2 regions of the Variovorax sp. P4_B11 genome follow, and region 2 is predicted to be linked to the other one. Evidence: riboswitches for the same ligand, from Rfam matches in the RefSeq annotation. Region 2 holds a riboswitch; the other holds the start of a gene.
What was found. Region 2 has a riboswitch for glycine ahead of AC1DYD_RS00865 (FAD-dependent oxidoreductase). Riboswitches for the same ligand answer to the same signal wherever they lie in the genome.
Positions count from the first base shown of each region.

Region 1: linked by a shared signal. The riboswitch ahead of gcvT (glycine cleavage system aminomethyltransferase GcvT) and the one ahead of AC1DYD_RS00865 (FAD-dependent oxidoreductase) in region 2 are both predicted to bind glycine.

Region 1 covers NZ_JBFUHO010000004.1:274,498-290,332, forward strand. The annotation lists gene AC1DYD_RS06900 (phospholipase D-like domain-containing protein) at 1-956, shown strand, start outside; gene AC1DYD_RS06905 (dienelactone hydrolase family protein) at 1,031-1,708, shown strand; gene AC1DYD_RS06910 (ROK family protein) at 1,718-2,797, opposite strand; gene AC1DYD_RS06915 (alpha/beta fold hydrolase) at 2,813-3,637, opposite strand; gene AC1DYD_RS06920 (ABC transporter permease/substrate-binding protein) at 3,727-5,274, shown strand; gene AC1DYD_RS06925 (TRAP transporter substrate-binding protein) at 5,407-6,378, shown strand; gene AC1DYD_RS06930 (TRAP transporter small permease) at 6,465-6,959, shown strand; gene AC1DYD_RS06935 (TRAP transporter large permease) at 6,956-8,233, shown strand; glycine riboswitch at 8,278-8,376, shown strand; glycine riboswitch at 8,392-8,507, shown strand; gene gcvT (glycine cleavage system aminomethyltransferase GcvT) at 8,558-9,718, shown strand; gene gcvH (glycine cleavage system protein GcvH) at 9,771-10,148, shown strand; gene gcvP (aminomethyl-transferring glycine dehydrogenase) at 10,175-13,084, shown strand; gene AC1DYD_RS06955 (YciI family protein) at 13,224-13,649, shown strand; gene AC1DYD_RS06960 (RNA polymerase sigma factor) at 13,661-14,956, shown strand; gene AC1DYD_RS06965 (DUF3014 domain-containing protein) at 14,969-15,835, opposite strand, start outside.
Region 2 covers NZ_JBFUHO010000001.1:160,411-176,245, reverse strand. The annotation lists gene ubiA (4-hydroxybenzoate octaprenyltransferase) at 1-145, opposite strand, end outside; gene AC1DYD_RS00930 (Dps family protein) at 174-767, opposite strand; gene AC1DYD_RS00925 (LysR substrate-binding domain-containing protein) at 861-1,826, opposite strand; gene recG (ATP-dependent DNA helicase RecG) at 1,973-4,081, opposite strand; gene queA (tRNA preQ1(34) S-adenosylmethionine ribosyltransferase-isomerase QueA) at 4,159-5,211, shown strand; gene tgt (tRNA guanosine(34) transglycosylase Tgt) at 5,205-6,377, shown strand; gene AC1DYD_RS00905 (aldose 1-epimerase) at 6,415-7,350, opposite strand; gene AC1DYD_RS00900 (SDR family NAD(P)-dependent oxidoreductase) at 7,439-8,218, shown strand; gene AC1DYD_RS00895 (serine endopeptidase) at 8,191-9,288, opposite strand; gene AC1DYD_RS00890 (hypothetical protein) at 9,508-9,666, opposite strand; gene AC1DYD_RS00885 (phosphatase PAP2 family protein) at 9,773-10,426, opposite strand; gene AC1DYD_RS00880 (MFS transporter) at 10,441-12,396, opposite strand; gene AC1DYD_RS00875 (hypothetical protein) at 12,397-13,242, opposite strand; gene AC1DYD_RS00870 (helix-turn-helix domain-containing protein) at 13,368-14,102, shown strand; glycine riboswitch at 14,240-14,347, shown strand; gene AC1DYD_RS00865 (FAD-dependent oxidoreductase) at 14,426-15,658, shown strand.

The sequences.
Region 1 (15,835 bases), on a different contig from region 2:
ACGAGGTGATCAACCGGCTCTCCCGCCGGGCCCGCGGGGGCGTCAAGGTCAGGGTGCTGCTCGACGGCTTCGGCGCCCTGTCGCTGCCGCGCACGCACTTCGATTCGCTGCGCGACGCCGGCGCCGAGGTGGCGGTGTTCCGACCGATCTTCAGCCTGCGCCGCAGCGGCCCGCGCAACCTGCGCAACCACCGCAAGCTCACGATCGCGGACGACCGCTGGCTCTGGTCCGGCGGCAGGAACCTGGCCGGCGAATACTTCACCGGCAACGATGCGCACCCGGTGGCCTGGCGTGACCTGTCCTTCGATCTGCACGGCGACGTGGCGACCGCGGCGGCGCGCCAGTTCGACCATGACTGGGCCTCGGTGCGCGGTCGGCAGTCGCGCCCCATTGCCGGCGATGCCGGCCCGCAAGAAGGTGGCAGGCCGGCGCAGTTCCTGCCCAGCGGGCCCGACCAGACCGAGGACACGGCGCAGGCGCTGCTGATCGACGCCTGCTTCCGCGCCGAGCACCGCCTGCTTGCCGTCACGCCCTACTTCGTGCCCGGCGACGGACTGCGCGACGCGCTGCGGCTGGCGGCCCGGCGCGGCGTGCAGGTGACGATCGCGATTCCCGGCCGATCGAACCACCGGCTGACCGATTTCGTGCGGGCCCGCAGCATGCGCGACCTGGCACGTGCCGGCGTGGTGTTCAAGATGCTGCCCTACATGGCCCATGCCAAGGCGGTGGTGGTGGACGAAGACCTGGCGCTGTGCGGTTCGATCAATCTCGACCTGCGCAGCCTGCTTCTCAACCACGAGGCAGCGGTGGTGTTCTATGGCCGCGCCGAGATCGACGAACTGGCGCATTGGATCGAAACCACCGCCTCGGCCGGCGAAACCTACCGGGCGCGCACGCCCGGACTGCTGCGCGACGTCGCCGAGGGCCTGCTGCTCACGATCGCCTTCCAGCTTTGAGCCATGCGCGGGAACATGGCCGATGTTCGATACTCCCTTCCTGTCCACGACATCAGGAGAGCTTCATGGGAACCATGATCGAATTCAAGCGCCCGGATGGCGGCGCGGTGCAAGGCTATCTGGCCGAAGCCGAGAAGGCCTTCGGATCGGTGGTCGTGATCCAGGAATGGTGGGGGCTGAACGACCAGATCCTCGGCGTCGCCGAGCGTTTCGCTCAAGCCGGCTTCACCGCGCTGGTGCCCGATCTCTATCGCGGAAAGAAGACCGTCGAGGCCGAGGAAGCCCACCATCTGATGAGCGGGCTGAACTTCGCCGAAGCCGCCTCGCAGGACGTGCGCGGCGCGCTGCAGTATCTGAAGGCGCGCGGCGGCAAGGTGGGCGTCACCGGCTACTGCATGGGCGGCGCGCTGACCTTGCTGGCATCGACGATGGCGTCCGAGGCCGATGCCGCCGTCATCTGGTATGGCTATCCGCCGCTGGAGTATGTCGATGCCTCGAAGATCACCGTGCCGTTGATGGCACATTGGGCCACGCAGGACGCGGCGTTCGCCATCGCGGGGGTCGATGCCCTCGAAGAGAAGCTGCGCGCGGCGGGCGTGCGCTATGAAGGGCACCGCTACCAGGCGCATCACGCCTTCGCCAACGAAACCGCGCAGGGCCCGGGCCGGATCCCCATCACGCAATACGACGCCGTGTGGGCCCGGCTCGCATGGGATCGCACACTGCGTTTCTTCGGCCGGGAACTCGCCTGACCGGCCGGCCTACTTCTGCTTGTTGGTGTAGCTGGCGTTGCCCAGTCCGGTGCCGATGGTCAGCACCGCCCAGCGCTTCACATCCTGCATGAACGGCAGTTCGCTCAGGCCCTGCACCACCGCATCGTTGTGCAGCAACGCGACCGTCGGCTCGCCGCCGATGGTCGGCAGCCGCTTGCACAGCTCGGTGGGGAGGTGGAAGTTGTCGCTTTCCCAATCGCCGGGCAGGTTCTGCGCGCCGCGCGAGATGGATCCGTCCTTGCGAACGAGCCCGGGGCAGGCGATGCCGATGAAGGGCGCGAGCCGGATGCCCTGCCGCTTGCAATAGCCTATCTGGGCCCCGAGTATTTCAGCCAAGCGGTCGATCAGCGCCTTGCGGCTCGGGCTGTCGTCCGCATGGCGCCACTTCTCGCGCCGCACCACCTTGGCCTTCGACAGGTCGGCTGCGCGCTTCTTGCGCAGCTTGACGATGCCGCAGCGTACGTTGGTGCCGCCGATGTCGAGCGCGAGGATCGCGTCGTGGCCTTTCAGCATCGGCGGCGGCACCAGATGCACCCATCCCAGCAGGCCGCCGTCGTCCGGCTCGTGGCAGATACGGGCCAGCTGCACGGAAACATTCATGTCCTGCAGGATCGCTGCCGCCTGCAGCACCGCGCGCTCGCCCACGTCGCTGCCCGGGAAGCCGCCGCCGATCACGATCCGCTGCACGCCATGCCACGACGGCTGGCGCAGGAAGCGGTCGATCACCCAGGCCAGTTCCTCGGCGAACTGCTCGATCACGCCGTGAACCACGTCCGCGGCCTCGGAACTCTTGGTTTCGCCCAGTGTCGCGTCGAGTTCGCTCTTGCTGAGGTCCTTGGAATGCACGCCGCCCAGCGGGTCCTTGCCCTTTCGGCGACGGCGCTGCCGCCAGCGCTCCAGCAATTGCCTGAAGGCGGTCTGGCTGGCCTGGTCGCCGATGAAGCCGTCCTTGTCGCGCAGCTGGAGGCTGTAGCCCTCGACCGTCACGGCGGGCAGTTCGCGGGCGCCATGCGCGGCGGGGCCTTCGGCGGGCGGCCGATCCGATGCGGGTTCGTCGTTCTTTTTCATTCGGGGTGGGATCCTTCAATCGGCCGTGGCGTCGAGGATCAGCCGGGCGGTCTCTTCGGGCTGGTCCCAGTGGGGATAGTGGCCGCAGCGCTCGAACCAATGCAGCCGCGCATCGGGAAACAGCTGTTGCGCGCGTGCCGCCTGGCTCGGAAGGCAGATCCTGTCGAGCCGGCCCCAGCCGATCACGACCGGCTTCCCGAGCGTCCCGACGGCGGAGCCCTCGAGCGGCGATCCGCGCACGAAATCCCTCAGCATGAGACTGAGGGACGGGGCGGATGCGAAGCTGTGCATCTCCTCCAGCACCAGCGCCGGCGGCAGCCGACGCGCCTGGGACGAGAACCGGGCCAGCAACAGCATGCGCGACCATTCGTGGGCAGCCAACGCGGGCATGGCGAATGCGAGGCCTCGCGCCAGCCGCATGGAGAGCCACAGCGAGGCCTGGTACGCCATGCGCTCCCAGCCGGCCCAGAACCCGCTCGGTCCGAGCAAAACGACCGTGCCCAGCACTCCGCCGCGGCGCGCCAGCTCGAGCACCAGGCGCGCGCCGAACGAACTGCCGACCGCATCGACACCCAGCAGGTCGTGCTCGCCGAGGAAGCGGGCCACGGCGGTCGCCAGCGTGCGCATCGACACCTCGCCTTCCAGTGGCGGACTCTTGCCGAAGCCCGGCAGGTCGAGCGCGACCACGGCGCGCTCGGCAGCCAGCGGGTCGAGGATGGTCTGCCAGGTCCGCCAACTGCTGCCCAGCCCATGCACCAGGAGCAGGGGCTTGCCTTGACCGCGACGGATGTAGTTGATCAGCACGTTCGGACTGTGCAGGGCGGCCGAGCGGCGCCACATCAGCGGCACGCACGATCGGTTGTAGGAGAAAGGGAATCTTCACCCCCCATGAGGCCGCGGCCGGGCCTGGCGCCGATACACTGGCCGCGATGCAACTGCTGCGCTGCACCGGGCTCGCTGTCCTGGCCTTCATCCTGCTGCTGGGCGCCGCCGTGGCCGCGACCGCCCAGGAGCAGGCGCTGCGCATCGGCTCCAAGCGCTTCACCGAGTCCTACATCCTGGCCGAGGTGCTGGCCCAGACCGCTGCGCCCAGGACCGCGGTTGCGCCTGTGGTGCGGCAGGGGCTCGGCAACACGGCCATCGTCTACGAGGCCCTGCGCTCCGGCGGGATCGACCTCTACGCCGAGTACACCGGAACCATCGCGCTGGAGATCCTCAAGGGCTCGCCATCGATGACGCGCGAAGCCATGAACGCCGCCCTGCGGCCGCTCGGGCTCGGCGTGGCCGTGCCGCTCGGATTCAACGACGGCTATGCGCTCGCCATGCGCGCCGCCGACGCCGACCGGCTCGGCGTTCGCACCCTGAGCGATCTGGCCGGCCAGCGCGAACTCCGCTTCGGCCTCTCGAACGAGTTCATCGGCCGCGCCGACGGCTGGCAGGGCCTGGCGGCGCGCTACGGCTTCAGCCAGACGCCGACCGGGCTGGACCACGGCCTGGCCTACGAAGCCATCGCCGCCAAGCAGGTCGACGTCATCGACATCTACACCACCGACGCCAAGATCGACCACCTGGGCCTGCGCGTGCTCGCGGACGACAAGGGCTACTTCCCGCGCTACGACGCCGTGCTGCTGTACCGGCTCGACCTGCCGGCGCGGCTGCCCGCCGCCTGGGCCGCCCTGCAGCCGCTCGAGGGCCGCATCGACGAGCGCTCGATGATCGCGATGAACGCGCGCGCCGAACTGCAAGGCGTGGCCTTCGACGTCATTGCGCGCGACTTCCTGGCGACGACGCAGCCGGGTTCGCCGGCCGCCCTCCCGTCCGACAACGCCGCCCGCGGCTTCATGGCCAAGCTGTTCGGCCCCGACCTCGGCCGGCTGGCGCGCCAGCACCTGCTGCTGGTCGCGATCTCGGTCGGCGTCGCGATCCTCATCGCCGTGCCGCTCGGGATCGCGGTGTTCGCGCATGTGCGGCTGCGCGCCCTGGTGCTGGGCCTGACCGGTCTGCTGCAGACCATCCCCTCGCTGGCGCTGCTGGCCGTGCTGATTTCGCTGCTGGGCGCGATCGGCACGCTGCCGGCGCTGATCGCGCTGACGCTGTATTCGCTGCTGCCGATCATGCGCAACACCGTGACCGGGCTGGCCGAAGTTCCCGCCGGCCTGCGCGAGGCCGGCACCGCGCTCGGCATGACCGGCGGCCAGAACCTGCACGTGGTGCTGCTGCCGCTGGCGCTGCCCACGCTGCTGGCCGGCGTGCGCACCGCGACCACCATCGCGATCGGCACCGCCACCATCGCCGCCTTCATCGGCGCTGGAGGCTTCGGGGAACGCATCGTGACCGGGCTCGCGCTCAACGACCGCGCGCTGCTGGTCGCCGGCGCCGTGCCCGCCGCGGCGCTGGCACTGCTGAGCGAGGCGCTGTTCGAGGCGCTCGAACACCTGATGCGCCGGCGCCGCGGGCAACTGCCGCCCAGCGCCTAGACTCGGCCTCAAAAAAAGGAGCGCGACTGCGTCCGTGAAAATCCCGACGAGGTGAAGCTTGCTATTGCGGCATAGTCGCAGGCTGCCTTGCGGGCCCGGGCCCGAACTCTTTCCCATTCTGGAGACATCCCCATGAAATTGCGCCAACTGGCCGCAGGCCTGATCCTCGGCTTTGGCATCGCGAGCGCGGCCCTTGCGCAGACGACGATGAAGATCAGCATCTCGACCTCGCAGAACTCGCACCAGGGGGTCGCCATCGACACCTTCGCGAAGGAAGTCGCGACGCGCACCAACGGCCGCTACAAGGTCGAGACCTTCTACAACGGCTCGCTCGGCGGCGAGCGCGAATCGATCGAGGCCGTGCAGCTCGGCACCCAGGAACTCGCCTTCTCTTCGACCGGCCCGGTGCCGAACTTCGTGCCCGAGACCAAGATCCTCGACGTCCCCTTCCTGTTCCGCGACAAGGCACACGCCCGCGCCGTGCTGGACGGCCCGATCGGGCAGGACATGCTGGTCAAGTTCGACGCCAAGGGATTCAAGGCGCTGGGCTGGGGCGAGAACGGCTTCCGCCACATGACCAACAGCAAGCGCGACGTGAAGGCGCCCGAGGACCTCAAGGGCCTGAAGATGCGCACCATGGAGAACCCGGTGCACATCGCGGCCTACAAGGGCTTCGGCATCATCACCACGCCGATGGCCTTCCCCGAGGTCTTCACCGCGCTCCAGCAGGGCACGGTCGACGGCCAGGAGAACCCGCTGCCGGTCATCATCTCGGCCAAGTTCGACCAGGTGCAGAAGCACCTCACCTTGACCGGCCACGTCTACTCGCCCTGCATCTTCGTGATGAACAAGGCCGCCTTCGACAAGTTGAGCGCCGCCGACAAGCAGGCCTTCCTCGACGCCGCCAAGGAAGCCATCAAGGCCAACAGGGCCCGCGTCGACGAGGACGACGCCAAGGGCGTGGCCGACCTGCGCGCCAAGGGCATGACCGTGATCGACAACGTCGACAAGGCCAAGTTCGTCGCCGCGCTGGCGCCGGTCAACGCCGAGTTCGAGAAGCAGTTCGGCAAGGCCAATCTCGACAAGATCCGCGACGTCAAGTAACCGGCTGCCGCGAAACTCCTCGCGGCAGCACGCGCCCGCACAGCCTGCGCTGGCGGGCGTTTTTTTGTCCGAACCCTGATGCGCCCATGAAATCCGCCTTCCTCGCACTCGACCGCTGGACCACCGGCCTGGCGATGGCGATCGCCTGCTTCATGCTGGTGGTCGCCTCCTCGCTCGGCGTGTTCCAGATCGTCACTCGCTTCGTGCTCGAACAACCGGCCGAATGGTCCGAGATCCTGATCCGCATCAGCCTGATCTGGATGGTCTTCATGGGCATCCCGACCGCCTTCCGCCAGGGCGCGATGGTCAGCGTCGACGTGCTCTACCGCTGGAGCCCGCCCAAGGTCCGCCGGGTGCTCGACTGGGTCGTGTGCCTGGCCGCGCTGAGCCTGATCGCGGTGATCATCTGGTGGGGCTGGGACTACGCGCAGCGCGGCAGCGTGCAGTCGATGGCTGGCCTCGAATCGGTCTCGATGTTCTGGGCCTACGTCGCGCTGCCGGTGGGCGGCCTGTTCTGCGTCGTCGGCATCATCGCCAACCTGATCGACCCGAAGCGCAACGAACTGGAAACCGCTCAATGACCCTCGTGATGATCACGACCATGGTGGTGTGCTTCGCACTCACCATCTCCGTCGCCGTTTCCATCGGCCTGGCCTCGGTGCTCGGCATCCAGGCCTCCAACGCGAACATGCTGATCTCCGTCAAGGAGATGTTCAACGCGATCAACAAGTTTCCGCTCGCCGCCATTCCCTTCTTCATCCTGGCCGGCAACCTGATGGAGACCGGCGGCATCTCGCGCCGCCTGGTCGACTTCGCCAAGAGCCTGGTGGGCGGCGTGCAGGGCGGGCTGCCGATGACCTGCGTGCTGACCTGCATGATCTTCGCGGCGGTGTCGGGCTCCTCGGTGGCGACCACCTTCGCGATCGGCGCGATCCTGATCCCGGCCCTGATCAAGCACGGCTACCCGGTCGGCTACGCCGCCGCGCTGCAGGCCACCAGCGCCGAACTCGGCGTCATCATCCCGCCCTCGATCCCGATGATCCTGTACGGCGTCAGCGCCGAGGTCTCGATCGGCGAGCTGTTCATCGCCGGCTTCGGCCCGGGCATCCTGATCAGCCTGGCGCTGATGGCCTTCGTCTACGTCTATTGCAAGTTCAAGGGACTGGGCAAGAACGACGGCGACGGCCGGCTCGGCGTCGCCACCGCGACCTGGCGCGCCGGCTGGGCGCTGCTGATGCCGGTGATCATCCTGGGCGGCATCTACGGCGGCATCTTCACGCCCACCGAGGCGTCGGCGGTGGCGGTGCTCTACGCGCTGATCGTCGGCACGCTGATCTACCGCGAGATCAGGCCGGCCGACCTCTATGCGGTGCTGCGCAAGTCGGTGGTGTCCTCGTCGGTGATCATGTTCATCATCGCCAACGCCGGCCTGTTCGCCTTCCTGATCACGCGCGCCGGCGTGCCCGACGCCATCGGCCGCTGGCTGCAGGAGGTGCTGCAGTCGCCGGCGATGTTCCTGCTCGGCGTCAACGCGGCGCTGTTCGTGATCGGCATGTTCATCGAGACCAGCGCGGCGATCATCGTGCTGGCGCCGATCCTGGCGCCGGTGGCGATGCACTTCGGCATCGATCCGGTGCACTTCGGCCTGGTGATGGTGGTGAACCTGGCGCTCGGCATGATCACGCCGCCCTTCGGCGTCAACCTGTTCGCGGCCTGCACCGTGGCACGGATTTCACTCGACCGCATCGTGCCCTACCTGGTTCCGTTCGTGCTGGTGATCCTGGCCTGCCTGATGGTGGTCACCTACGTGCCCGGCATCTCGCTCGGGTTGCGCGACCTGGTCTATTCGAAGTAGCGCGGCCGCCGAAATCCACGACCGGAGGACGCGATTCCCTTACACTCCAACGGTCAGGAGAGCGTCCCGCCGCGGTGGGGCCGCCGAAGGCGCAGGTCCCCCGAACCAAGGGCCCGAACGCTCAGGCAAAAGGACTGACAAGACGCCCCAATTCAGGGCGTTTCCTTGCTGGAGAGAGGCGGTTGGTCGCGAAAGTCGCGTCGCACCGCCCACCGAAGGAGCAAACCCCGATCGTGGGGCGAATCTCTCAGGTAAAGCGGACAGCAGGGGTGGCCCATGGCTTCTCGCCATGGAACAAGCACTGCCCCTTTTGGAGAACCGCCCTTGGCTGCCGCATCCGACGATCTGCTGAAGACCCCGCTCCACGGCCTGCACCTGGCGCTCGGCGCCCGCATGGTGCCCTTTGCCGGCTATTCGATGCCGGTGCAATATCCCACCGGCCTGATGGCCGAGCACAAGCACACGCGCGAGGCCGCGGGCCTGTTCGACATCTCCCACATGGGACAGCTGCGCCTGGCCGGGCCCGATGCCGCCGCCGCCTTCGAAAGCCTGATGCCGGTCGACGTCATCGGGCTGGCGCCCGGCAAGCAGCGCTACGGACTGCTGCTGAACGAACAGGGCGGCATCCTCGACGACCTGATGTTCTTCAACGAGGGCCACGACTCGCTGTTCGTCATCGTCAACGGCGCCTGCAAGCAGGCCGACATCGCCCACATCCAGGCCCGGATCGGCCAGCGCTGCCAGGTGCTGCCGATGCCCGACCACGCCCTGCTCGCGCTCCAGGGCCCGCAGGCCGCGGCCGCGCTGGCCAGGTTGTCGCCCGGCGTCGAGCGCTTCGTCTTCATGACCGGCGGCGCGGTGCAGATCGGCGGCATCCCGGCCTTCGTCACGCGCAGCGGCTACACCGGCGAAGACGGATTCGAGATCTCGGTCGCCGCCAAGGACGCCGAAGCGCTGGCCCGCCTGCTGCTGGCCGAGCCCGAGGTCAAGCCGATCGGCCTGGGCGCGCGCAATTCGCTGCGGCTCGAGGCCGGCCTGTGCCTCTACGGCAACGACATCGACGAAAGCACCACGCCGGTCGAGGCCGCGCTGGGCTGGGCGATCCAGAAGGTCCGGCGCAGCGGCGGAGCGCGCGAAGGCGGCTTCCCGGGTGCGGCCCGGGTGCTGGCGCAGCTCATCGCCGTCAATGGAACGGCCGGCCATCTCGACCACGAGACACTGAAGCGCAAGCGCGTCGGCCTGGTGGCGCTGGAGCGCGTGCCGGTGCGCGACGGCACCGTGCTCGAGTCCTTCGAGGGCTTGGCCATCGGCCAGGTCACCAGCGGCCTGCTCGGCCCCAGCGTCGACCGGCCGATCGCGATGGGCTATGTCGCGCTCGCCTATGCCGAGCCCGGCACCCGGATCCAGGCCATGGTGCGCGGCAAGCCGGTGCCGATGGAAGTCAGCACGATGCCCTTCGTGCCGGCCCGCTACCACCGGGGCTGACAGTCCCTCACCCGATTTTTCCAAGCCAGACTTTCTTCAAGGAGTTTTTCCCATGACCCTCAAGTACACCAAGGACCACGAGTGGGTGCGCCCCGAAGCCGACGCGGCGCTGGTCACCGTCGGCATCACGGTGCACGCGCAGGATGCGCTCGGCGACGTGGTCTTCGTCGACCTGCCCGAAGTCGGCAAGGGCTTCGCGCAGGGCGATGTCGCCGGTGTCGTCGAATCGGTCAAGGCCGCGGCCGACGTCTTCATGCCGGTCTCGGGCGAAATCACCGAGGTCAACGAGGCGCTGCGCGCCGACCCCTCGCTGGCCAACAGCGCGCCGATGGATGCGGGCTGGTTCTTCAAGCTGCGCATGAGCGACCCGACCCAGCTCGAGGCGCTGCTCGACGGGACCGCCTACGAGAAGTTCTCCGCCGAAAGCTGATTCCCGCACCATCACCCGAGCCCTCCATGCCGACTCCCGTGCCTTCCCACCTCTCGCTGCGCGACCTCCAGAACGCCGAGGAATTCATCGCCCGCCACATCGGCATCGAAGCCGACGACGAGCAGACCATGCTCGCTGCGGTCGGTTCGACCACACGCGCCGAACTGATCGACGGCATCGTGCCGCCGGCGATCCGCCGCAGCCGCCCGATGCGGCTACCGGCGCCGATCACCGAGGCCGACGCGCTGGCCGAGCTGAAGGCGATCGCGGCGAAGAACAAGGTGGCCAGGAGCTTCATCGGCCAGGGCTACTACGGCACCCACACACCCGGCGTGATCCTGCGCAACGTGCTCGAGAACCCGGCCTGGTACACCGCCTACACGCCCTACCAGGCCGAGATCTCGCAGGGCCGCATGGAGGCGCTGGTCAATTTCCAGACCATGGTCTGCGACCTCACCGGCATGGCGATCGCCAACGCCTCGATGCTCGACGAGGCCACCGCGGCCGCCGAGGCAATGACGCTGGCCCGGCGCAGCGTCAAGAGCAAGAGCAACGTGTTCCTGGTCTCGGGCGACTGCCATCCGCAGACCATCGAGGTGATCCGCACGCGCGCCGCGCCGCTGGGCATCGAGGTCAAGGTCAGCACCGCGTCCGAGACCCTGCCGCATCTGATGGCCAGCGGCGGCTTCTTCGGCGCGCTCGCACAGTACCCCGCCACCACCGGCCAGGTGCACGACCTGCGTCCGCTCGCCGGCTACGCACACCAGTGCGAAGCCGCCTTCTGCGTGGCAGCCGATCTGCTGGCCTTGACGCTGCTGGCACCGCCCGGCGAGTGGGATGCCGACATCGTCTGCGGCACCACCCAGCGCTTCGGCATGCCGATGTGCAACGGCGGCCCGCATGCGGCCTACCTGGCTTGCCGCGACGAGTTCAAGCGCTCGCTGCCCGGCCGACTGGTCGGCGTCAGCGTCGACACCCACGGCCAGCCGGCCTACCGGCTCGCGCTGCAGACGCGCGAGCAGCACATCCGGCGCGAGAAAGCCACCTCCAACATCTGCACTGCGCAGGTGCTGCCGGCGGTGGTCGCCAGCATGTACGCGGTCTACCACGGGCCCGAGGGTCTGCGCCGCATCGCGCAGCGCGTCGCCCTGCTGACGGCGGTGCTGGCCCAGGGCCTCGAACAGATGGGCCGCGAGCTGGTCAACGGCACGGCCTTCGATTCGCTCACGATCCAAACCGGCGAGGACACCCAGGCCATCCACGAACGGGCCCTGGCTGCCGGCGTCAACCTGCGCCATCGGCTGCAGCATCACCTGGGCCTGTCGCTCGACGAGACCACCACGCGGGCCGACGTCGAGATGCTGTGGAGACTGTTCGCAACGGCCGGCACGCGGGGACCCGACTTCGACGCCATCGCCGCCACGGCGCAGCTGCGCCTTCCCGAGGACCTGCGCCGCAGCAGCGCTTTTCTCACGCACCCGGTGTTCAACACCCACAAGAGCGAGACCGCGATGCTGCGCTACATCCGCAGCCTGAGCGACAAGGACCTCGCGCTCGACCGCAGCATGATCCCGCTCGGCAGCTGCACCATGAAGCTCAACGCCACCAGCGAGATGATCCCGATCACCTGGCCCGAGTTCGCGAACATCCACCCCTTCGCACCGGCCGACCAGTTGCATGGCTACGCACAGCTCGACGCCCAGCTGCGCGCCTGGCTCTGCGAAGCCACCGGCTACGCGGGCATCAGCCTGCAACCCAACGCCGGCTCGCAGGGCGAGTACGCGGGCCTGCTCGCCATCAAGGCCTTCCATGAAGCCAGGGGCGACACGCAGCGCAACGTCTGCCTGATCCCCTCGTCGGCGCACGGCACCAATCCGGCCAGTGCCCAGATGGTCGGCATGAAGGTGGTGGTGACCGCCTGCGACGCCGACGGCAACGTCGACATCGACGACCTGCAGCGCGCCTGCGAGAAGCACAGCGCCACGCTGGCCGCGGTGATGATCACCTACCCGAGCACCCACGGCGTGTTCGAGACCCGGGTCAAGGAACTGTGCGAGATCGTGCACGCGCATGGTGGCCGGGTCTATGTCGACGGCGCCAACATGAACGCACTGGTCGGCGTGGCCGCACCGGGCGAGTTCGGCGGCGACGTCAGCCACCTGAACCTGCACAAGACCTTCTGCATTCCGCACGGCGGCGGCGGCCCCGGCGTCGGCCCGGTGTGCGTGGTGGAAGACCTGGTGCCCTACCTGCCGGGACACGCGACCGGCGGCTTGCCGTCGAACGGCGCGGTGGGCGCGGTGTCGGCGGCGCCGCTGGGCAACGCGGCGGTGCTGCCGATCAGCTGGATGTACTGCCGGATGATGGGCGCCAAGGGGCTGCAGGCCGCGACCGAGACCGCGATCCTCAGCGCCAACTACATCAGCGCGCGGCTCAAGGACCACTACCCGACGCTGTACGCAAGCCCCAACGGCCACGTGGCGCACGAGTGCATTCTCGACCTGCGCCCGCTCAAGGACGCCAGCGGCGTCAGCGCCGAGGACGTCGCCAAGCGGCTGATCGACTACGGCTTCCATGCGCCGACGCTGAGCTTCCCGGTGCCCGGCACGCTGATGGTCGAGCCGACCGAAAGCGAGCCGCTGGCCGAACTCGACCGCTTCATCGAGGCGATGATCGCGATCCGCGGCGAGATCCGCCGCATCGAGGAAGGCATCTGGCCGAAGGACGACAACCCGCTGAAGAACGCGCCGCACACCGCGGCCAGCCTGCTCGGCACCGAATGGACCCGGCCCTACTCGCGCGAGCTCGGCGCCTTCCCGCTGACCAGCCTGCGGCAGGCCAAGTACTGGCCGCCGATCGGCCGGGTCGACAACGTCTACGGCGACCGCAACCTGTTCTGCAGTTGCGTCCCCACGGAAGACTACGCCGGCAGCTGACGCGAGAAGCATTCTTTTACAAGTCGATGGCCAGCTGGCTGTCGATTTCGCGCCTGCTGCTTCGACGTCCATTCAGAGCCCCGGAACTGTGCGGTCGATCCCCGACTGCCGCCGGCCTCGAAACCGAAGGAGCAAGAACATGCGATTCATGGTGATCGTCAAGGCCAGCAAGGAATCGGAGGCCGGCGTGATGCCGAGCCAGCAGCTGCTGACCGACATGGGCAACTACAACGAGGCGCTGGTCAAGGCCGGTGTGCTGCTCGCGGGCGAAGGCCTGCACCCGAGTTCGAAGGGCGCCCGCATGCGTTTTTCCGGCAAGGAGCGGACCGTCATCGACGGCCCGTTCAGCGAAACCAAGGAGCTGATCGCGGGCTTCTGGCTCTGGCAGGTGCGCTCCAAGGAAGAAGCGCTCGAATGGCTGCGACGCGCCCCCTTCGACGACGGTGCCGAGCTCGAGCTGCGCCAGGTGTTCGAGATGGAAGACTTCGGCGCCGAGTTCACACCCGAGCTGCGCGAGCAGGAAAAGCGGGTCTTCGACGAGGCCCGCGCCAAGCAGCAGCCCTGACACGCCCGAACGTGGACTCGGCCGAGACGCATCGCACGGTCAACGCGGTCTGGCGCATCGAGTCGGCCCGCATCATCGGCGCCCTGGCGCGCAGGGTGCGCGATGTCGGCGTGGCCGAGGAGCTGGCGCAGGATGCCCTGCTCGCCGCCCTCGAGCAGTGGCCGCGCGAAGGCATTCCGGACAATCCGGCGGCCTGGCTGATGGCGGCCGCGAAGCACCGTGCCATCGACCTGCTGCGCAAGCGCACGCTGCATGCCGGCAAGGAAGGCGAGATCGGCCGCGAACTCGATGCCCGGCATGCGTTCGCAGCCGACGACTTCGCCGAAGCGGTGGACGCCGCACTCGACGACGAGGTCGGCGACGACCTGCTGCGGCTGGTGTTCACGGCCTGCCATCCGGTGTTGTCGCCCGATGCTCGCGTCGCACTGACACTGCGCCTGCTGGGCGGACTCACCACCGACGAGATCGCGCGCTCCTTCCTGGTGCCCGAGGCCACGATCGCGCAGCGCATCGTGCGCGCCAAGCGAACGCTGGCCGCCGCCCGCGTGCCCTTCGAGGCGCCGCGCGCACAGGAACTCGGCGCCCGTCTGTCGTCGGTGCTCGAGGTCATCTACCTCGTGTTCAACGAGGGCTACTCGGCCACCGCCGGCGAGGACTGGATGCGGCCCGCGCTGTGCGACGAAGCCTTGCGGCTCGGGCGCATCCTGGCCGAGCTGGTCGCGGACGAGCCGGAAGTCCATGGCCTGGTGGCGCTGATGGAGATCCAGGCCTCGCGCGCGGCTGCCCGCGTCGACGCCGATGGCGAGCCGGTGCTGCTGCTCGACCAGAACCGTGCGCGCTGGGACACCTTGCTGATCCGCCGCGGCCTCGCGGCGCTGGCGCGGGCCGAGAAGCTCGGCGGCGCGCTCGGTCCCTACGCCCTGCAGGCCGCGATCGCCGCCTGCCACGCGCATGCAACGACCGCAGCGCAGACCGACTGGCCCCGCATCGCCGCACTCTACGAGGCGCTGGCCCAGCTTTCGCCCTCGCCGATCGTCGAGCTGAACCGGGCGGTCGCGCTGTCGATGGCCTTCGGACCGGCGGCCGGCCTCGAGCTCGTCGATGCCCTGCAGGCGGAGCCGCAGCTGCGCGGCTACCACCTGCTGCCGAGCGTGCGAGGCGACCTGCTGGCCAAGCTCGGGCGACGCGCCGAGGCCTGCGAGGAATTCAAGCGGGCGGCGGGCCTCACCCGCAACGCGCGCGAACGCAAGCTGCTGTTGCTGCGCGCACAGGCCTGCTCCGCCGAAGAGCAGGCAGGCGGCGCCTGAGCGCGTGCCGCGCTACTTCTTCGCGACCGCGCCGGTTGCGACCTGGGCCCGCAGTTCCTTCAGCTTGGCCTTCAGCCGGCGCTCGTTGACCGGCCCCATGCGCACCAGCATCTTCTGGCCGGCCGAGAGCGACTCGAGCTTCGGGTCGGCGAATTCGTAGCTGATCCAGGGCCGCTCCGCAGCCATCTCGCCCTTCACTTCGGTCAGCTTCACCGGCACCGCGCCTTCGGTTTCCGGCGCCTGCAGCAGGTGGTCGATGACGGCCACGAGGCGGTCGTTGAAGTAGCGGTTCGGGTAGCCCAGTTCCTCGTAGGCCTGCTGGAACAGCGGATAGAGCCGGGCATAGAGCGCGGCTGCGCGGGCACTGTCGACCGACTCGACGAAGAGCACGAAGGGCGTGTAGCGGCTGGCATTGTCGGCGCCGATGGTCTTGAGCTCGCCCGTGCCCTGGACCTCGAAGGACTTGGGTGCGCGCTGGACCGGCCACAGGCGCGAAGTGGCCTGTGCGCGCGGCAGGTTGTCCACGGTGGCGACGAAGCGCCGCACGAAGCCGCTGGGCTCGAGGAAGGCCCCGACCGATTTCTTGCCGACCAGGTCGTCGAGCGCCGCGGTCACGCGGCTGTCGGCGTCGTTCAGCGGCGGCAGCGCGGCCTCGGGCGCGGCCAGGGCATCGACCAGGTTCTGCGGCCCCGTCGCGACCGCTGCGCGGGGAATGTCCGCGGGACGGTCCTGCGGCGGCGGTGCGCTGGCGGCGGGCGGTGCCGGCGGCGGTTCCTTCTGCAAGGACCAGCGCCACCAGGCGAAGGCTGCGGCGAGAATCACCACCACGACGAGGACCACGGTCCATATCGAGGACTCTTTGGCTGGCCTGAATTCTGC
Region 2 (15,835 bases):
CGACCAGCAGGTGCCAGCCCGGCCAGCCGCCGGCGGCGAACCAGAGCGCGCCCAGGGTCGGCCAGAGCAGCAGCAGCCAGCCCGCCGGGCGGTTCCAGCGGATCAGGTCGAGCCACAGCGCGATCCGTGAATGCCCGGGCATCATCGACACGGGGTGGGCCACTGCCAGCGAGTCACTCTTCGAGCAGGGAGCGCAGCATCCAGGCCGTTTGATCGTGCACGGTACAGCGGGCGGTCAGCATGTCGGCGGTCGGATCGTCGCCGGCTTCCTCGGCCACCGGGATGAACGCGCGCGCGATGCGCGACACGGTCTCGTGGCCCTTGACCAGGATTCGCACCATCTCCATCGCCCTGGGCGGCGTCTGCGGCACGTCGGGCACGGTGGCGATCTTGCTGAACTCGGCGTAGGAGCCCGGCGCGTAGTGGCCCAGGGCGCGGATGCGCTCGGCGATGACGTCGGTCGCGCCCCACAGCTCGGTGTACTGGCCCATGAACATCGCGTGCAGCGAATTGAAGTGCGGGCCGGTCACGTTCCAGTGGAAATTGTGGGTGGTCAGGTAGAGCGTGTAGGTATCGGCCAGCACACGGCTCAGGCCCTCGGCGATGGCGGCGCGGTCCTGCCGATCGATGCCGATGTTGATGATCGGCGCGCTGCGGCTGCCCGATTCCTCGGCGACCTTGACGCCTCCCTTTTTCGGCACCTTGCCGGCGGAGGGTGCTGGCGCGGGCGTGGCGGGCGACTTCGGCTTCTTGATGACTTTGGCCATGGCGACAGGTTCTTTCTACAGGAGGGTTGACGGCAGCAGACAGGGGCCAGCGGAGAGGGCCGCTTCGCAACAGCCGCACTCTATCGCAGGACGTCAGGACAGACGCCTGACGCCTGGCAGTTCGCAAGCATAGATCGCGTTGCGCAGGGCTGCGATCGCCTCGTAGCGCGTGAAGCTGCGGCGCCAGGCCAGCACCACGCGGCGTGTCGGCGGCTCGCCGCCATGGATGTCACGCACCGGCAGGTAGCGCACGATCTGCTCGACCTCCTTGCGCCCCTTGGTGCGCGGCTTGAGCGCCTCGGCCGGCACCGACAGCCGCGGCACCAGCGTCACGCCCATGCCCGAAGCCACCATGTGCTTGATGGTCTCGAGCGAGGAGCCCTCGAAGCTCTTGCGAATGCCTTCGGCATTGCTCGAGAAGCGCGCGAACTCGGGGCACACCTCGAGCACGTGGTCGCGGAAGCAGTGGCCGGTGCCGAGCAGCAGCATGGTTTCCTTCTTGAGCTCGTCGGAGCTCACCGACTCGCGATCGGCCAGCGGATGGTGCGCCGGCAGCGCGGCCATGAAGGGCTCGTCGTAGAGCGAGGCGACCGCCAGGCCGGTGTCGGGAAAGGGCTCGGCCATGATCGCGCAATCGATCTCGCCGGCGCGCAGCATCTCGAGCAGCTTGACGGTGAAGTTCTCCTGCAGCACCAGCGGCATCTGCGGCGTGCGGGCGATGTTCTGGCGCACCAGGTCGGGCAGCAGGTAGGGGCCGATGGTGTAGATGACGCCGAGGTTCAACGGCCCGGACAGCGGGTCCTTGCCGCGCTTGGCGATCTCCTTGATGCTGGCCGCCTGGTCGAGCACGCTCTGCGCCTGCTGCACGATCTGCTCGCCCAGCGGCGTCACCGTAACCTCGCCCGCGCTGCGCTCGAAGAGCTTGACCTCGAGCTCGTCCTCGAGCTTCTTGATCGCCACCGACAGCGTGGGCTGCGAGACGTAGCAGGCCTCGGCGGCCTTGCCGAAGTGGCGCTCGCGGGCGACAGCGACGATGTATTTGAGTTCCGTTAGCGTCATAGTTTTCGTCAATTATTGCTCGCCCCCAGGTTGCCCCGCACATCGTGTCGGGGCGCCCACCCCCCGGCCGGGGGCAACACCGGCGGCCCGGCGGAGCCGGTTCCGCGGTGTTTCACCAGCCGGCCTGGCTGCGCCGCCCTTGAGGGTCAGGCCTTGAGGTATTCGGCCTTGCTCCCGAGCCAGCGGTCCACATGTCTGGCGGCGAGTTCGGGGTGCCGATCGAGCATCTGCGGCGCCAGTTCGCGGGCCCAGTCGAGCAGCATGACGTCGGTGCTGAGGTCGGCGAAGCGCAGCAGCGGCGCGCCCGACTGGCGGGCGCCGAGGAATTCGCCGGGGCCGCGGATCTCGAGGTCGCGGCGCGCGATCTCGAAGCCGTCGCTGGTCTCGGCCATGGCCTTGAGCCGCGCCCGCGCGGTCTCGCCGACCCGGCCGCCTTCGTTCGGCGCGTACAGCAGCACGCAGGCCGAGGCCGCGGCGCCGCGGCCGACGCGGCCGCGCAGCTGGTGCAATTGCGAGAGCCCGAAGCGCTCGGCATGCTCGATCACCATCAGCGAGGCGTTGGGCACGTCGACCCCGACCTCGATGACCGTGGTGCTGACCAGCACCTGCAGCTTGTTGGCCGTGAAGCTTTCCATCACCGCCTGCTTCTCGGCGGTCGGCATGCGCGAATGCAGCAGGCCGACGCCGACCTGGTCGCCCAGCGCATCGGCCAGTTCGTCGCGGGTCTCGGTGGCGTTGCGCAGGTCGACCGCCTCGCTCTCCTCGATCAGCGGACAGACCCAGTAGACCTGCCGGCCCTGCTGCAGCTGGGCCTGGATCCGGTCGATGACCTCGTCGCGGCGGTGCTCGGCCACCAGCTTGGTGACGATCGGCGTGCGGCCCGGCGGCAGCTCGTCGAGCGTGGAGACGTCGAGGTCGGCGTAGTAGCTCATGGCCAGGGTGCGCGGGATCGGGGTTGCGCTCATCATCAGCAGGTGCGGTTCGAGCTCGCCGACGGCCTTGCCGCGCAGGGCCAGGCGCTGGGCCACACCGAAGCGATGCTGCTCGTCGATGATCGCCAGCGCGAGCTTCCTGAAGCGCACTTTCTCGGAGATCACCGCGTGGGTGCCGATCACCAGCGCCGCCTCGCCGCTCTCGACCGCGGCCGACATCGCGTCGCGCTCCTTCTTCTTCTGGCTGCCCGTGAGCCAGGCCACGCGCAGACCCCGCTCGGCCAGCAGCGGATCGAGCCAGCCGACCAGCTTGCCGAAATGCTGGGCCGCCAGGATCTCGGTCGGCGCCATCAGCGCGCACTGGTGGCCGGCGTCGATGCAGCGCGCCGCCGCCAGCGCCGCCACCACGGTCTTGCCGGAGCCGACGTCGCCTTGCAGCAGCCGGTGCATCGGCAGCGCGCGCGCCAGGTCGCGCGTGATCTCCTCGCCGACGCGCTGCTGCGCGCCGGTCAGGGCGAAGGGCAGCGCGGCCAGCAGCTCGCGATGCAGCGAAGCGCCGGAGACCGCGGCGTCCAGCACCGGCGCCCGCTGCGCCGCCCGCGCGCGCCGCGCCTGCAGCTGCGACAGCTGCTGCGCCAGCAGTTCGTCGGCCTTCAGCCGCTGCCAGGCCGGATGGCTGTGATCCTCGAGCGTGGCCATCGAGACATCGGGCGCAGGATAGTGCAGGAAGCTCAGCGCCCGGCGCAGCTCCCAGGCACCGTGCGGCGTGGCGCCCGCCGGCAGGGTCTCGTCGAGCACCGCCCGCGCCAGGCCGCTGCGCACCTCGCGCCGCAGCACCGGCTGGGCCAGCCCGGCAATGGTCGAATAGACCGGCGTCAGCGCCTCCGGCAGCGGGGTGCCGGAGGCCTTCACGGCCGGATGCATCATCTGCCGCCCGATGAAGCCGCCGCGCACCTCGCCGCGCACCCGCACCCGGGCGCCGATGGCCAGCTGCTTCTGCTGCGAGGGGTAGAAATTGAAGAAGCGCAGCTGGCAGGTGTCGCTGCCGTCGTCCACGGTCACGATCAGCTGGCGCCGCGGCCGGAACACCACCTCGCTCTCGGTCACCACGGCATCGATCTGCGCCATCTCGCCGTCCCGCACGTCGGCCAGCCGCACGATGCGGGTCTCGTCCTCGTAGCGCATCGGCAGGTAGAGCGCGAAATCGATGTCGCGCACCAGGCCGAGCTTGCGCAGCGCCCGCTGGACCACGCTGAGCCCGGTGCCGGGCGCAGGCGCGGCAACGGGCTTTTCGGCGGACAGGGGATTGGACTCGGCGGGCATGGGACAATTCTGCCCGGCTCCTCGCCTCCCTCTTTCCCATGCCTCCTTGGCACGGGCCCGTCCGGCCCTCAAGCACCATGCGCGCCTTCACGCTTTCCGATTTCGATTTCGACCTGCCGCCCGACCTGGTGGCCCAGCATCCCGCCGCCGAACGCAGCGCCTCGCGCCTGCTCGACGGCACCGGCCCCGCACCGGTCGACCGCATCTTCAACCAGCTGCCTTCGCTGCTGCGGCCCGGCGACCTGCTGGTGTTCAACGACACGCGCGTGGTCAAGGCGCGGCTTTTCGGCGAGAAGCCCACCGGCGGCAAGCTCGAGCTGCTGGTCGAGCGCGTGCTGCAGGGCGCCGAAGTGGTGGCGCACATGAAGGTCAGCAAGAAGCCGCCGATCGGCACCACGCTGGCGATGACCGGCGGCTTCACGGCCACGCTGCTGGGCCGCTGGCCCGAGGAGGACGGCGCGCTGTTCCGCTTGCGCTTCGACAGCCCGGCGGGCGAAGACCCGTACGCGCTGATGGCGCGCTGCGGCCACGTGCCGCTGCCGCCCTACATCGCGCACACCGATTCGGCCGACGACGAGCGCCGCTACCAGACCGTGTTCGCGCGCGTGCCCGGCGCGGTGGCGGCGCCGACCGCAGCGCTGCATTTCGACGACGTGCTGCTGTCCGAACTCGAGGCCCGCGGCGTGCGGCGCGCCAACGTCACGCTGCACGTGGGCGCCGGCACCTTCCAGCCCGTGAAGACCGAGAACATCGCCGCGCACACCATGCATGCCGAGCGCTGCGAGGTGCCCGAGGCGACCCAGCGCGCCATCGCCGAGTGCAAGGCGCGCGGCGGCCGCGTGATCGCGGTCGGCACGACCACCGTGCGCACGCTCGAGAGCTGGGCCAAGAGCGGCGAGGCCAGCGGCGACACCCGCATCTTCATCACGCCGGGCTTCGTGTTTGCTCACGTCGACCTGCTGGTCACCAACTTCCACCTGCCCAAGAGCACGCTGATGATGCTGGTCAGCGCCTTCGCCGGCTACGAGCGCGTGATGGCGCTCTACGCCCACGCGATCCGCGAGCGCTACCGCTTCTTCAGCTACGGCGACGCCATGCTGCTCGCACGAACCCCTTTCACATCATGCTGAACTTCGAACTCCTCGCCACCGACCCGCAAAGCCACGCGCGCCGCGGCACGCTCACGCTGAACCACGGCGTGGTGCAGACCCCGATCTTCATGCCCGTGGGCACCTACGGCACGGTCAAGGGCGTGATGCCGCGCAGCCTGCACGAGATGGGCGCCCAGATCATCCTGGGCAACACCTTCCACCTGTGGATGCGGCCCGGCCTCGACGTCATGGCGGCCTTCGGCGGCCTGCACCCCTTCGAGAAGTGGGACAAGCCGATCCTCACCGACTCGGGTGGCTTCCAGGTCTGGTCGCTCGGCGCGATGCGCAAGATCAGCGAGGAAGGCGTGAAATTCGCATCGCCGGTCAACGGCGACAAGCTCTTCCTCACGCCCGAGGTCTCGATGCAGATCCAGACCCTCCTCAACAGCGACATCGTGATGCAGTTCGACGAGTGCACGCCCTACGACGTCGACGGCCACGTGACGACCGAGGCCGAAGCCCGCCAGTCAATGGCGCTCAGCCTGCGCTGGGCGAAGCGCTGCCAGGCGGAGTTCTCGAGGCTCGAGAACCCGAATGCGCTGTTCGGCATCGTCCAGGGCGGGATGTTCGAGAACCTGCGCGAGGAATCGCTCGCGCAGCTGGTCGAGATGGACTTTCCGGGCTACGCGATCGGCGGCGTCAGCGTCGGCGAGCCCAAGGACGAGATGCTGCGCATCATGGGCCACACGCCGCACCGGCTGCCGGCCCACAAGCCGCGCTACCTGATGGGCGTCGGCACGCCCGAGGACCTGGTGGAAGGCGTGGCGCAGGGCGTCGACATGTTCGACTGCGTGATGCCGACCCGCAACGCGCGCAACGGCACCTTGTTCTCGCGCTACGGCGACCTCAAGATGCGCAACGCCCGCCACAAGAGCGACCCGCAGCCGATCGATGCCAGCTGCAGCTGCCACGCCTGTGCCGGCGCCTCGGGCGTGCCGTGGGAAGCGGGCGGGCGCGACGGCTTCAGCCGCGCCTACCTGCACCACCTCGACCGCTGCGGCGAGATGCTCGGCCCGATGCTGACCACCATCCACAACTTGCACTACTACCTGAACCTGATGCGCGAGATCCGCGACGCGCTCGACGCCGGAAGCTTTGCCGGGTTCCGTGCCCGCTTCAAGGCCGATCGGGCGCGCGGAATCTAGATGCTATGAAGGACTGCCCCGGGCGAGTCCCGTTGAGCTAGACCGAGCGCAGCGACCAGGACCCCGAGAGGGTCTCGCCCGGGGCCAGCACCGCACCGCCGATCTCGGTCGGCCCGTGCCGATCCGAGAGATTGATCGCGTCGGTGCACTGGCTCACCGGTTCGGCGCAGAAATGGCCGCCGCCGCGTGGGCAGTACAAGACGAAGAAGTCCAGCGGCGCGTCGGCCGACAGCACCAGCGTGCGACCGGCATCGGGCCACTCGATGCGGGCCTCGCGCTGCCAGCGCGTGAAGTTGTTGTCGAGGTCGAGACTCGACAGCGGCACGCCCTCGCGCAGCCGCGCCACCTCGGCAGTCGGCTCGAGCGCCACCGGCATCACCTCGGCATCGGCGCGCCACATGGCGGCGGTGGCGGTCCGAAGCCGCGTCCCGGGACGGTGCGGAAAGTACGGGTGGTGGCCGATGCCGGCGGGCATCGGCGCCGTGTCGCGGTTGGTCAGTGCCAGCGTGCAGCGAAGCCCCGACCGATCGAGCTCGAAACGCTGCGTCGCCTCGAAGGCCCAGGGCCATTGACCGTCGGCCTCGAAGGCCAGCGCGAGGCGGGCCTGCGCCGGCCCGGACTCGGCCACCTGCCAGGGCCGGAGCCATCCGAGACCGTGCAGCGCATGCTTGCCGGACGGCCGCGCCGGGTGCGTGGCGGCGATCGCGATGTCGCGGCCGCCAAACCGCGCGCGGCCGTCGCGGATGCGGTTGCACCACGGCAGCAGCGGAAAGCTGCCCATCGCGAAGGGATCGCCCCGCGCCAGGTCCTCGGCCGAGGCCGGCCGCAGCCAATCGAGCCGCTCGCCGCCGCGCTGCTCGTGCAGGGCCGCGATGGCGCCGCCGACCCGCGGGGCCAGCAGCAGGCGCATCGGGCCGGCTGCGAGTTCGACCAGTCCTTCCGGGCCGGCTGGGTGCGTGGGGTCTGCGCTCATTCGATTGGCATCCCGTCAGGTGTTGCAAACGCGCGCATTCTCGTTCACACGGGTGGCGAGCGACACGGCGGACGGTCAGAATTTGCGCATGAACTCATCGACCTCCCCTGCCCCCTCCGCCATCTACCCGTCGCTGACCGGACGCACCGTCTTCATCTCCGGCGGCGCCTCCGGCATCGGCGAGAGCCTGGTGCGCGCCTTCCATGCGCAGGGCGCACGGGTCGGCTTCTGCGACCTCGACGCCGCGGCCGGCACGGCGCTGGCGCAGCAGCTGGGCGGCGGCAACGCGCCGCTGTTCCAGGCCTGCGATGTCACCGACGTGGCCGCGCTGGCCGCCACCATCGCCGCGGTGCGCGCGCGCTTCGGGCCGATCCAGGTGCTGCTCAACAACGCCGCCAACGACCGCCGGCACCAGATGGCCGACGTCACGAGCCAGGACTTCGACCGTCTCGTGGCGGTCAACTTCAAGCACCAGTTCTTCGCTGCCCAGGCGGTGGCCGACGACATGCGGGCGCTCGGCGGCGGCTCGATCATCAACTTCGGCTCGATCAGCTGGATGATCAAGGGCGCCGGCTATCCGGTCTACCAGGCCTGCAAGTCGGCCGCGCGCGGGCTCACGCGCTCGCTGGCGCGCGACCTCGGCAAGGCCAACATCCGGGTCAACGCGATCGTGCCGGGCTGGGTCATGACCGAGCGCCAGCTGCGGCTCTGGGTCAAGCCCGAATCGGCCGCCGAGATCGATGCCGCCCAATGCCTGCCGGGCCGCGTGATGGCCGAGGACATCGCCAGCATGGCCTTGTTCCTCGCCGCCGACGATTCGAAGATGTGCACCGCCCAGGACTACGTGGTGGACGCCGGCTGGACCTGAAGCGGCCCCGGCAACGGCGCGCGGGGCGCAGCACCTGGATCCGCCGCCGTGCCGCAGGCATGGCAGAACTTGGCGAAGGCGCTCTTGCGCGCATCGCAGGCACGGCAATGGTCGAACAGGCCGATGCCGCAGTGCGGACAGAAGTCGATCTCGGTGTTCTTGAGGTCCACCGGGCGCTCGCAGCCCGGGCAGACGCTCTTGGACAGCCGTGCCAATGCCGTGTCGTAGCTCAGCTCGTTGCGGCGCACCGTCTCGGGCTGCGCCTCGGCCAGTTTCTGCCGCGCCAGGTAGCGGTTGAGCGCCAGGATGGCGTAGCGCCCGACCAGCACCGTCAGCACGATGCCCACCACATAGCGAACGTAGCCGCCGTAGCTCGGCAGGTAGGGCACGAGCTCGACGAAGAAGGCGAACAGCGCGAAGTAGATGAAGCCCCACACGAAGGGCCACCAGGTGCTCTTGCGCTTCTTCGCGAACAGCCAGCCGGCGATCACCAGCAGCGGCAGCGTGAGCGCCAGCCGGTACAGGAACACCCGCAACTCGACCTTGCGGTTCTCGGCATCGAGCCGCTTGCGCGCCGCCTCCTCGAGCACCAGCAGCTGCTGCTGCGCCCGCTGGCGCGACTGCCGGGCGTCGAGCGCGATCTGCCGCTGCGCCACCACGTTGCGCTCGGCCTCGTCCTCCTTCGCCTTCAGGGCATCGAGGGCCCGGGTGCGGGCGATCAACTCGGTGTCCTGATCGGGCTGGGCGGTGGCGCGGCGGGTGGCGAGCCAGTTGCCGAAGGTCTCGCGCGCCGCCCGGCTGGCCTGCTGCGCGGTGACCAGCTTGAGATCGGCCTGCTCGCGCTCGCGCGCGGCCTGCTGCTCGCTGCGCTCGGCATCGCGCACCGTGTGGCGCAACGGGTCGGCCGCCGCCCGGTCGATGAAATCGTCGAGCTCGATCCGGTGCTCGACCCGCGGCAGGTCGCCGACGATCGTGCTACCGAGCCCGACCAGGAAGCCAGCGAACACAATCGCCACCCCCCAGAGGCCGCGGCGAAACCACTTTTCGGACAGGCGCAGTGCCTTGCTCATTGCATTCTTCCTCTCGGGACGTTGTGTTGCTTGCCGGCGGCCGATTCTGGACGACCGCGGGCCCGGCTTCGGGATTCATCGGGAACACGAACACGCCGGCCACGATCACGGTCGCGGCCACCAGGCCCGTCTGCAGCACCACCTTCACCACATGCTGCGGATGGGACACGCGCTCCCGGTACTCGCGCTCGTAGGGGCCGAAATTGGTGGGCTCGCGCTTCACCACGAATTCCCGGCCTGCGGCAGCTCGCGGCCCATGGCCGGGGGCATCGACGCGCTGACGATGGCCTCGCCCTGCAGGAAGGCTGCGGCCGGCGCGACGATAGGGGTGCACACGGCACAGGCCGCGACCAGAAAAGTGAGCAGGTACTGCTTCATGGGATCTTCTCGTCCAGGAAGTGAAAGTGCGCGGATCATGGTCCGCCCCTTCGCCGCCTGAAGCGCATTCGTGTCGTGGTCGCGGTACCCTGCGCCGCCGGTATCGCTACTTGATACCAAGCGGCGCCCGGCGGCCCGCCAGCAGGTCCGCGCGCGTGAAGGGCCGCTCGATCCCGGCCAGCCGCACGGCGATCACTTCGAGCAGGCCCTGGGTCGGCGCCGGCGTGCCGGGCCGAAGGAAGAACATCGGGGTGGCCAGGCTCAGCAGCACCAGCGTCCAGCTGACGCGCGGATGCGGCAGCCGGTGCTGCGACCAGAGGAAAGTGGCGCTGACCACCATGCCGAGGGCATAGCCGGCGACCACCTCCGACAACGAATGGGCATCGAGCGCCAGCCGGGTGAGGCCGATGAAGGCGGCGAGCAGCCATCCGAAGACCGCCGCCGCGACCCGCACGGGATGTTCCCAGCGCGAGACGGCCAGCCAGCAGGCCACCGGCCAGACGCTGGCAGCGATCGCCGTATGGCCGCTGAAGCCGGTGAAGTCGAGCCTGGCGCTGCCGATGCCCCAGCCGAGGAAGGCGATCTTGGAGCTGGCGATCAGGCTGCCGCCGAAACCGAACAGCAGGATCCACAGCAGCGCCAGCGCTCGGGTGTGACTGCGGATGCCGAGCCAGACCGCGATCCAGAGCGCAGCGGGCAGCAGGAAGCCGCTGTCACCCAGCCAGGTGAGCACGTGCAGGATCTCGCGGGGGCTGGGCATCGGCCGGACGGACCTCAGGTGCCGAGGAGCACGCTCACGCGCCGCTGCAGGGTCTCGGGTTGCACTTCGGCGCGGGGCATCGCACAGCCGACGCGGAGCCCCACGCGGCTGAAGAAGCCGCGCCGGAACGGCCGCACCATGGCGACGTTCTGGCCGTCGCGCGCCTCGATCCGGCTGAAGTACGACCCCCACAGGTTGGTCAGCGCCATCGGAACCACCGGCGGCTCGATGCCGCCGGCGCGGGCGGCATCGAGGATCTTCATCACGCCGCCCTTGAAGGGCTGCAGGCTGCCGTCGCGGGTGATCGCGCCCTCGGGGAAGATGGCGAGCAGATCGCCGTCGCGCAGCACCTGCGCGGCGTCGGCGAAGGCCTGTTCGTAGGCGGCCGGGTCCTCTTTCTGCGGCGCGATCGGGATCGCCTTGGCCAGCCGGAACAGCCCGCCGAGCACCGGCACGCGGAAGATCCGATGGTCCATGATGAAGCGGATCGGGCGCGGGCTGGCGGCCATCAGCAGCACCGCGTCGATGAAGCTCACGTGGTTGCAGACCAGCACCGCCGGCCCGTCGGCCGGAATGTGCTCCTGGCCCCGGATGTCGAAGCGGTAGACGAAGTGCGACAGCACCCAGGCCACGAAGCGCAGCAGGTATTCGGGCACCAGCATGAAGATGTAGAAAGCGACCAACGCGTTGGCGATGCCGGTGAACAGGAAGATCTGGGGAATCGTGAAGCCCCCCTTCAGCAACGCCCCGGCGATGACCGAGCTGGCGATCATGAAGAGCGCATTCAGAATGTTGTTGGCCGCGATGATGCGGGCCCGGTGGGTGGGCTGGCTGCGCATCTGGATCAGCGCGTACATCGGCACGCTGTAGAGCCCGGCAAACAGCGACAGCAGGCCCAGGTCGGCCATCACGCGCCAGTGCGCCGGCTGGGCCGTGAAGGCGCCCAGCCCCAGCTGCGCCCCGGCCGGCAGCCCGCGCGAGGCGAAGTACAGGTCGATCGCGAACACGCTCATGCCGATCGCGCCCAGCGGCACCAGGCCGATCTCGACCTGGCGCCGGCTCAGCGTCTCGCACAGCAGCGAGCCGGCGCCGATGCCGACCGAGAACACCACCAGCAGCAGCGAAGCCACCTGCTCGTCGCCGTGCAGCACCTCCTTCGCGAAACTCGGGAACTGGGCCAGGAAGACGGCGCCGAAGAACCACATCCACGAGATGCCCAGCAGCGAGCGGAACACCACCACGTTGCCATGCGCGAGCTTCAGGTTGCGCCAGGTCTCGCTGACCGGGTTCCAGTTGATCGCCAGGCCCGGGTCGGTGGCCGGGGCCGGCGGGATCGCCTGCGCCACCGCGCGTCCGGCCAGGGCCAGCAGCAGGCAGGCGACGGCCACGGTGGCATGGCCGACCTGCGGCAAGGCCACCAGAAGGCCGCCCGCGACCTGGCCCAGCAGGATGGCGACGAAAGTGCCCATCTCGACCATGCCGTTGCCGCCGGTGAGCTCGCGCGGCGCCAGCACCTGCGGCAGGTAGGCGAACTTGACCGGACCGAACAGGGTGGAGTGCAGCCCCATCAGGAACACGCAGCCGAGCAGCACCGCCGCGTCGGCCCGCAGGAAGCCCCAGGCGGCGATCGCCATGATCGCGATCTCCAGGTTCTTGACGAAGCGGATCATCTTCGTCTTGTCGTGCTTGTCGGTGAGTTGCCCGGCGGTGGCCGAGAACAACAGGAAGGGCAGGATGAACAGCGCGCCGATCGCCAGCCCCGCCATCGCCGGAGGCATCCAGTTCAGCTGCAGCTGGTAGGTCACCATCACCGTGAAGGCGAACTTGAACAGGTTGTCGTTGGCTGCGCCGGCGAACTGGGTCCAGAAGAAGGGCGCGAAGCGCCGCTGCCCCAGCAGCGCGAACTGGTTGGCGTGGGCGGGCCCCTCGGGCTGGCTGGCGGATGCGGCTTCGGTGGTGGGTGTCATCATTCAGGTGGAGGCAGCAGTCAGCGGGGCGGCGTGCGGATTGTGCCGCAGCGTCTGCCGCCCCATCGCCTGCAAGGCGTGGAGCACCGGGAGCGCCGCCAGGGCCGCCGTCAGGTGCTTGAGGCTGTGGCCCGACAGCAGCTGGTGCGTGGCGGCGTAGATCGCGGGGTCGGCCAGCTCGAACAGCTGGGCCAGCGCGTAGAAGAACAGCACCCCGCCGAGCTTGAGGCCGATGGCGCCGGCCACCGGGCGAACCAGCGCCAGCGCGAGCAGCAGCGCCATGCCGCCGAACTGCAGCACCGCCCAGGGCCATGCATTGCCGGTGCCATGGCAGACGGCCGCGGCCAGCAGCCCGCCGGCCAGCGTGAACCAGGCGGCCGTCCAGCCGGCGCGGGCGCTGACCCGCTCGCAGACCGCAAAGCCGACCAGCCCCGCGAAGGCCACCGCCATGCCGGCCCGATCCGCCGCCAGCCGCAGGTCGTCGGGCTGCAGGTGGTAGAAGGCCGACCCGAGCGCCGTGAGAACCAGGCCGGCGAAGAACATCCAGGCGCAGTCGAGCGCATGGACCGGCGCCGGCGCGACGGCCTGGGGCAACGGTGCGGCGTCCTGCAGCTGGTCATGGGCGCGGTCCAGCCAGTGCAGCCAGCGCAGGCCCCAGAGGCCCAGCACGGCGAAAGGCAGGTTGCTCAACACGTTCACGGCGTTGGGCAGCGCGCGCCAGGACCGGCCATCGGCAAAGGCGGCCGCGCCCGGTGCCGCAACCGTGGGACCGAGTACCGCCGCGCCGACGAGCAGCACGGCCAGCGCCAGCAGGGCGTGTTCGCGGCGGGAGAGGGACGGCAGGGACATGGCAGGCTCCGATGGGTGCTCGAGGAGGTGGAATCTAGGTTGTCAACCCCTCGGACGGCATCGAGAATCGATACGGAGCACTTTTTCACCACCCCGGGTATCAATCCGCAATACTCCCTCTCGCCATGAGTACCACCGTCGACCTGGTCAATGCCCTCAAGAACGAACTCAAATCCGCCCGCATGACCTATGCCGACCTGGCCAAGTCGCTGGACATGGCCGAGTCCAGCGTCAAGCGGATGCTGGCCAAGGGCGACATGCCGCTGACCCGGGTCGACGCCATCTGCCGGGCCCTCAAGATCGACTTCGCCGAGCTGGCGCGCCGGGTGGCGGACGCGCAGCCCCTGCTCAAGGAGCTCACGCTCGAGCAGGAGAAGGCGGTGGTCAAGGACAAGAAGCTGCTGCTGCTGGCGATCTGCGTGCTGAGCCAGTGGACGCTGGAGCAGATCGTCGGCGCCTACCGGATCACCGAGGCCGAGTGCATCGGCTACCTGGCCCAGCTGGACCGGATCGGCATCATCGAGCTGCGGCCGCTGAACCGCTACCGACTCAAGCTCGCCAAGACCTTCCGCTGGCGCCCGCACGGGCCGGTGATGGATTTCTTCCGCGAGAACGTGGTGCTCGACTACTACCGCGGCGGCTTCGACGGCCCGGCCGAGGGCCTGCTGCTGGTGCACGGATCGATCAGCAAGTCGCTGGCACCGGCCTTCCTCGACCGGCTGCAGCGGGTGGCCCAGGACTTTGCGCAGCAGCACCAGACCGACCAGAAACTGACCCCCAAGGAGCGCGAGGGCTACACCTTGCTGCTGGGCATGCGCAACTGGGAGTTCGAGCTGTTCACCCGCCTGCGCCGGGCCTGAAAAACACGGAAACCGGTTTCCTCTATAAAATCCGCCCAGCAGAAAAGCGGACGCTTCCGTCCCACCGATGGCGCAATCTCCCATGAACGCTCAGGTGAACCGCCCAAACCGCGGTTCAGGCACTGCCTCAATTCGATCAATCGCCGACTGGAGAGCCACCACGCCAAGTGGTGCACCGAAGGAGCAAACCCGCTGCCAGTGGCCGCGTGGTGAAACTCTCAGGTAACAGAGACAGGGGGAGCGGCAGTCTGAACCCCGGGTCTTGCCGCTTTTACAGTAAGCGCTAACGCCCGCCGTTCATGCCCTCCCAAAAGGATTCGGACATGCGCGTGGTTGTATTTGGCGCGGGCTTGCTCGGCGTGACCTCGGCCTACTATCTTCAACAGCTCGGACACGAAGTGACCGTGGTCGACCGGCATGCGACGCCGGCGGCCAAGGCACGCGGCCTGGCGACCGCCGAGCAGTCGACCGCAGCGCCGGCCGCAGCGGCATCGCCCCGGCGCGGCAGGAAGCTGTCCAGGCTGTGCAGCGGCATCCGTCGCGGCCTCTCCAGGCTGATGGACCGGGCCGTCGGGACGCCGGCCAAGCGCGATCCCCTCGACCATCTCGTGCGACTGGCGGCGTACAGCCGCAAGAGCGCGCGCGCCCTGCGCGACGAAGCCGGAGTGCCCCAGGGCTCGCGCTCGGCCGGCCTGATGAACATCTACACCGATCCCGAGGCCTTCCGGGTCCGGACGGCCGGCGCCACGCACTGGTCCAGCCTCGGCTGCGAGGAACGGCTGCTGTCGGCCGACGAAGCCATCGTCCTGGAACCGGCGCTGAAGGCGATGGGCGGCAAGCTGGCCGGAGCGACCCACGCGCAGGAAGACCCGGCGCGCGATCCGGCGCAGTTCGCCGCCAGCCTGGTGTTCCTGTGCCGCGCCGCCGGCGTGCGCTTCATGACGCGGCACACCGTGGTGTCGCTCAAGGAACGCAACGGCCGGATCGACCATGTCGAGCTGCTCGATGCCGCCGGCGAGCCGACCACCTTGCGCGGACAGGCCTACGTGCTGGCGCTGGGTGCGTCGAGCGTGCCGCACGCCGAAGACCTGGGCATCGACATGCCGCTGCGCTTCGTGCGCGAATACATCGTCACGATGCCGATCCTGAACCCTTCGCTGGCGCCGCGCATGCCCTTGCGCGACCGCCAGGGCAAGCTGCGCATCACGCGCATCGAAACGCCGGCCGGCGACCAGTTGCAGGTCCGGGCCGTCGTGCGGGCCGGGCTCGACGAAGAGGCCGAGCCCGACTCGGACCGCTTCCGGGCGATCGTGCGCCGCACCGAGATGCTGCTGCCCGGCGTCGCCGACGCCGCGCGGGCCAGTTTCGATACCGCCATGCACGCGGCCAGCACCAACCGGCTGCCGATGATCGGCAAGACCCGCCTCCCCAACCTGTTCCTGAACACCGCGCCCGGCGCTCGAACCTGGATCCATGCCTGCGGCGCGGGCAAGTCGATCGCGCGGATCGTCAGCGGACTTCGGCCCGAACTCGACTTCGCCTTCCGGCGCCCTTAGGGCCTGTTCACACTATTTCCGGGGATCGCGTTGCCGGGCGAAGGGGCTGGATGCAAGGCGCCCGCGCGCAGCAAGGCTTTCGCCTTGCAAGCGCGGGCAACGCCGCAGACGGCCCCTTGGCCCGGCAACCCGCAGGGAAGGCCTGCCAGGACGAGCCACTCGGCGTTGCGCTCCTTG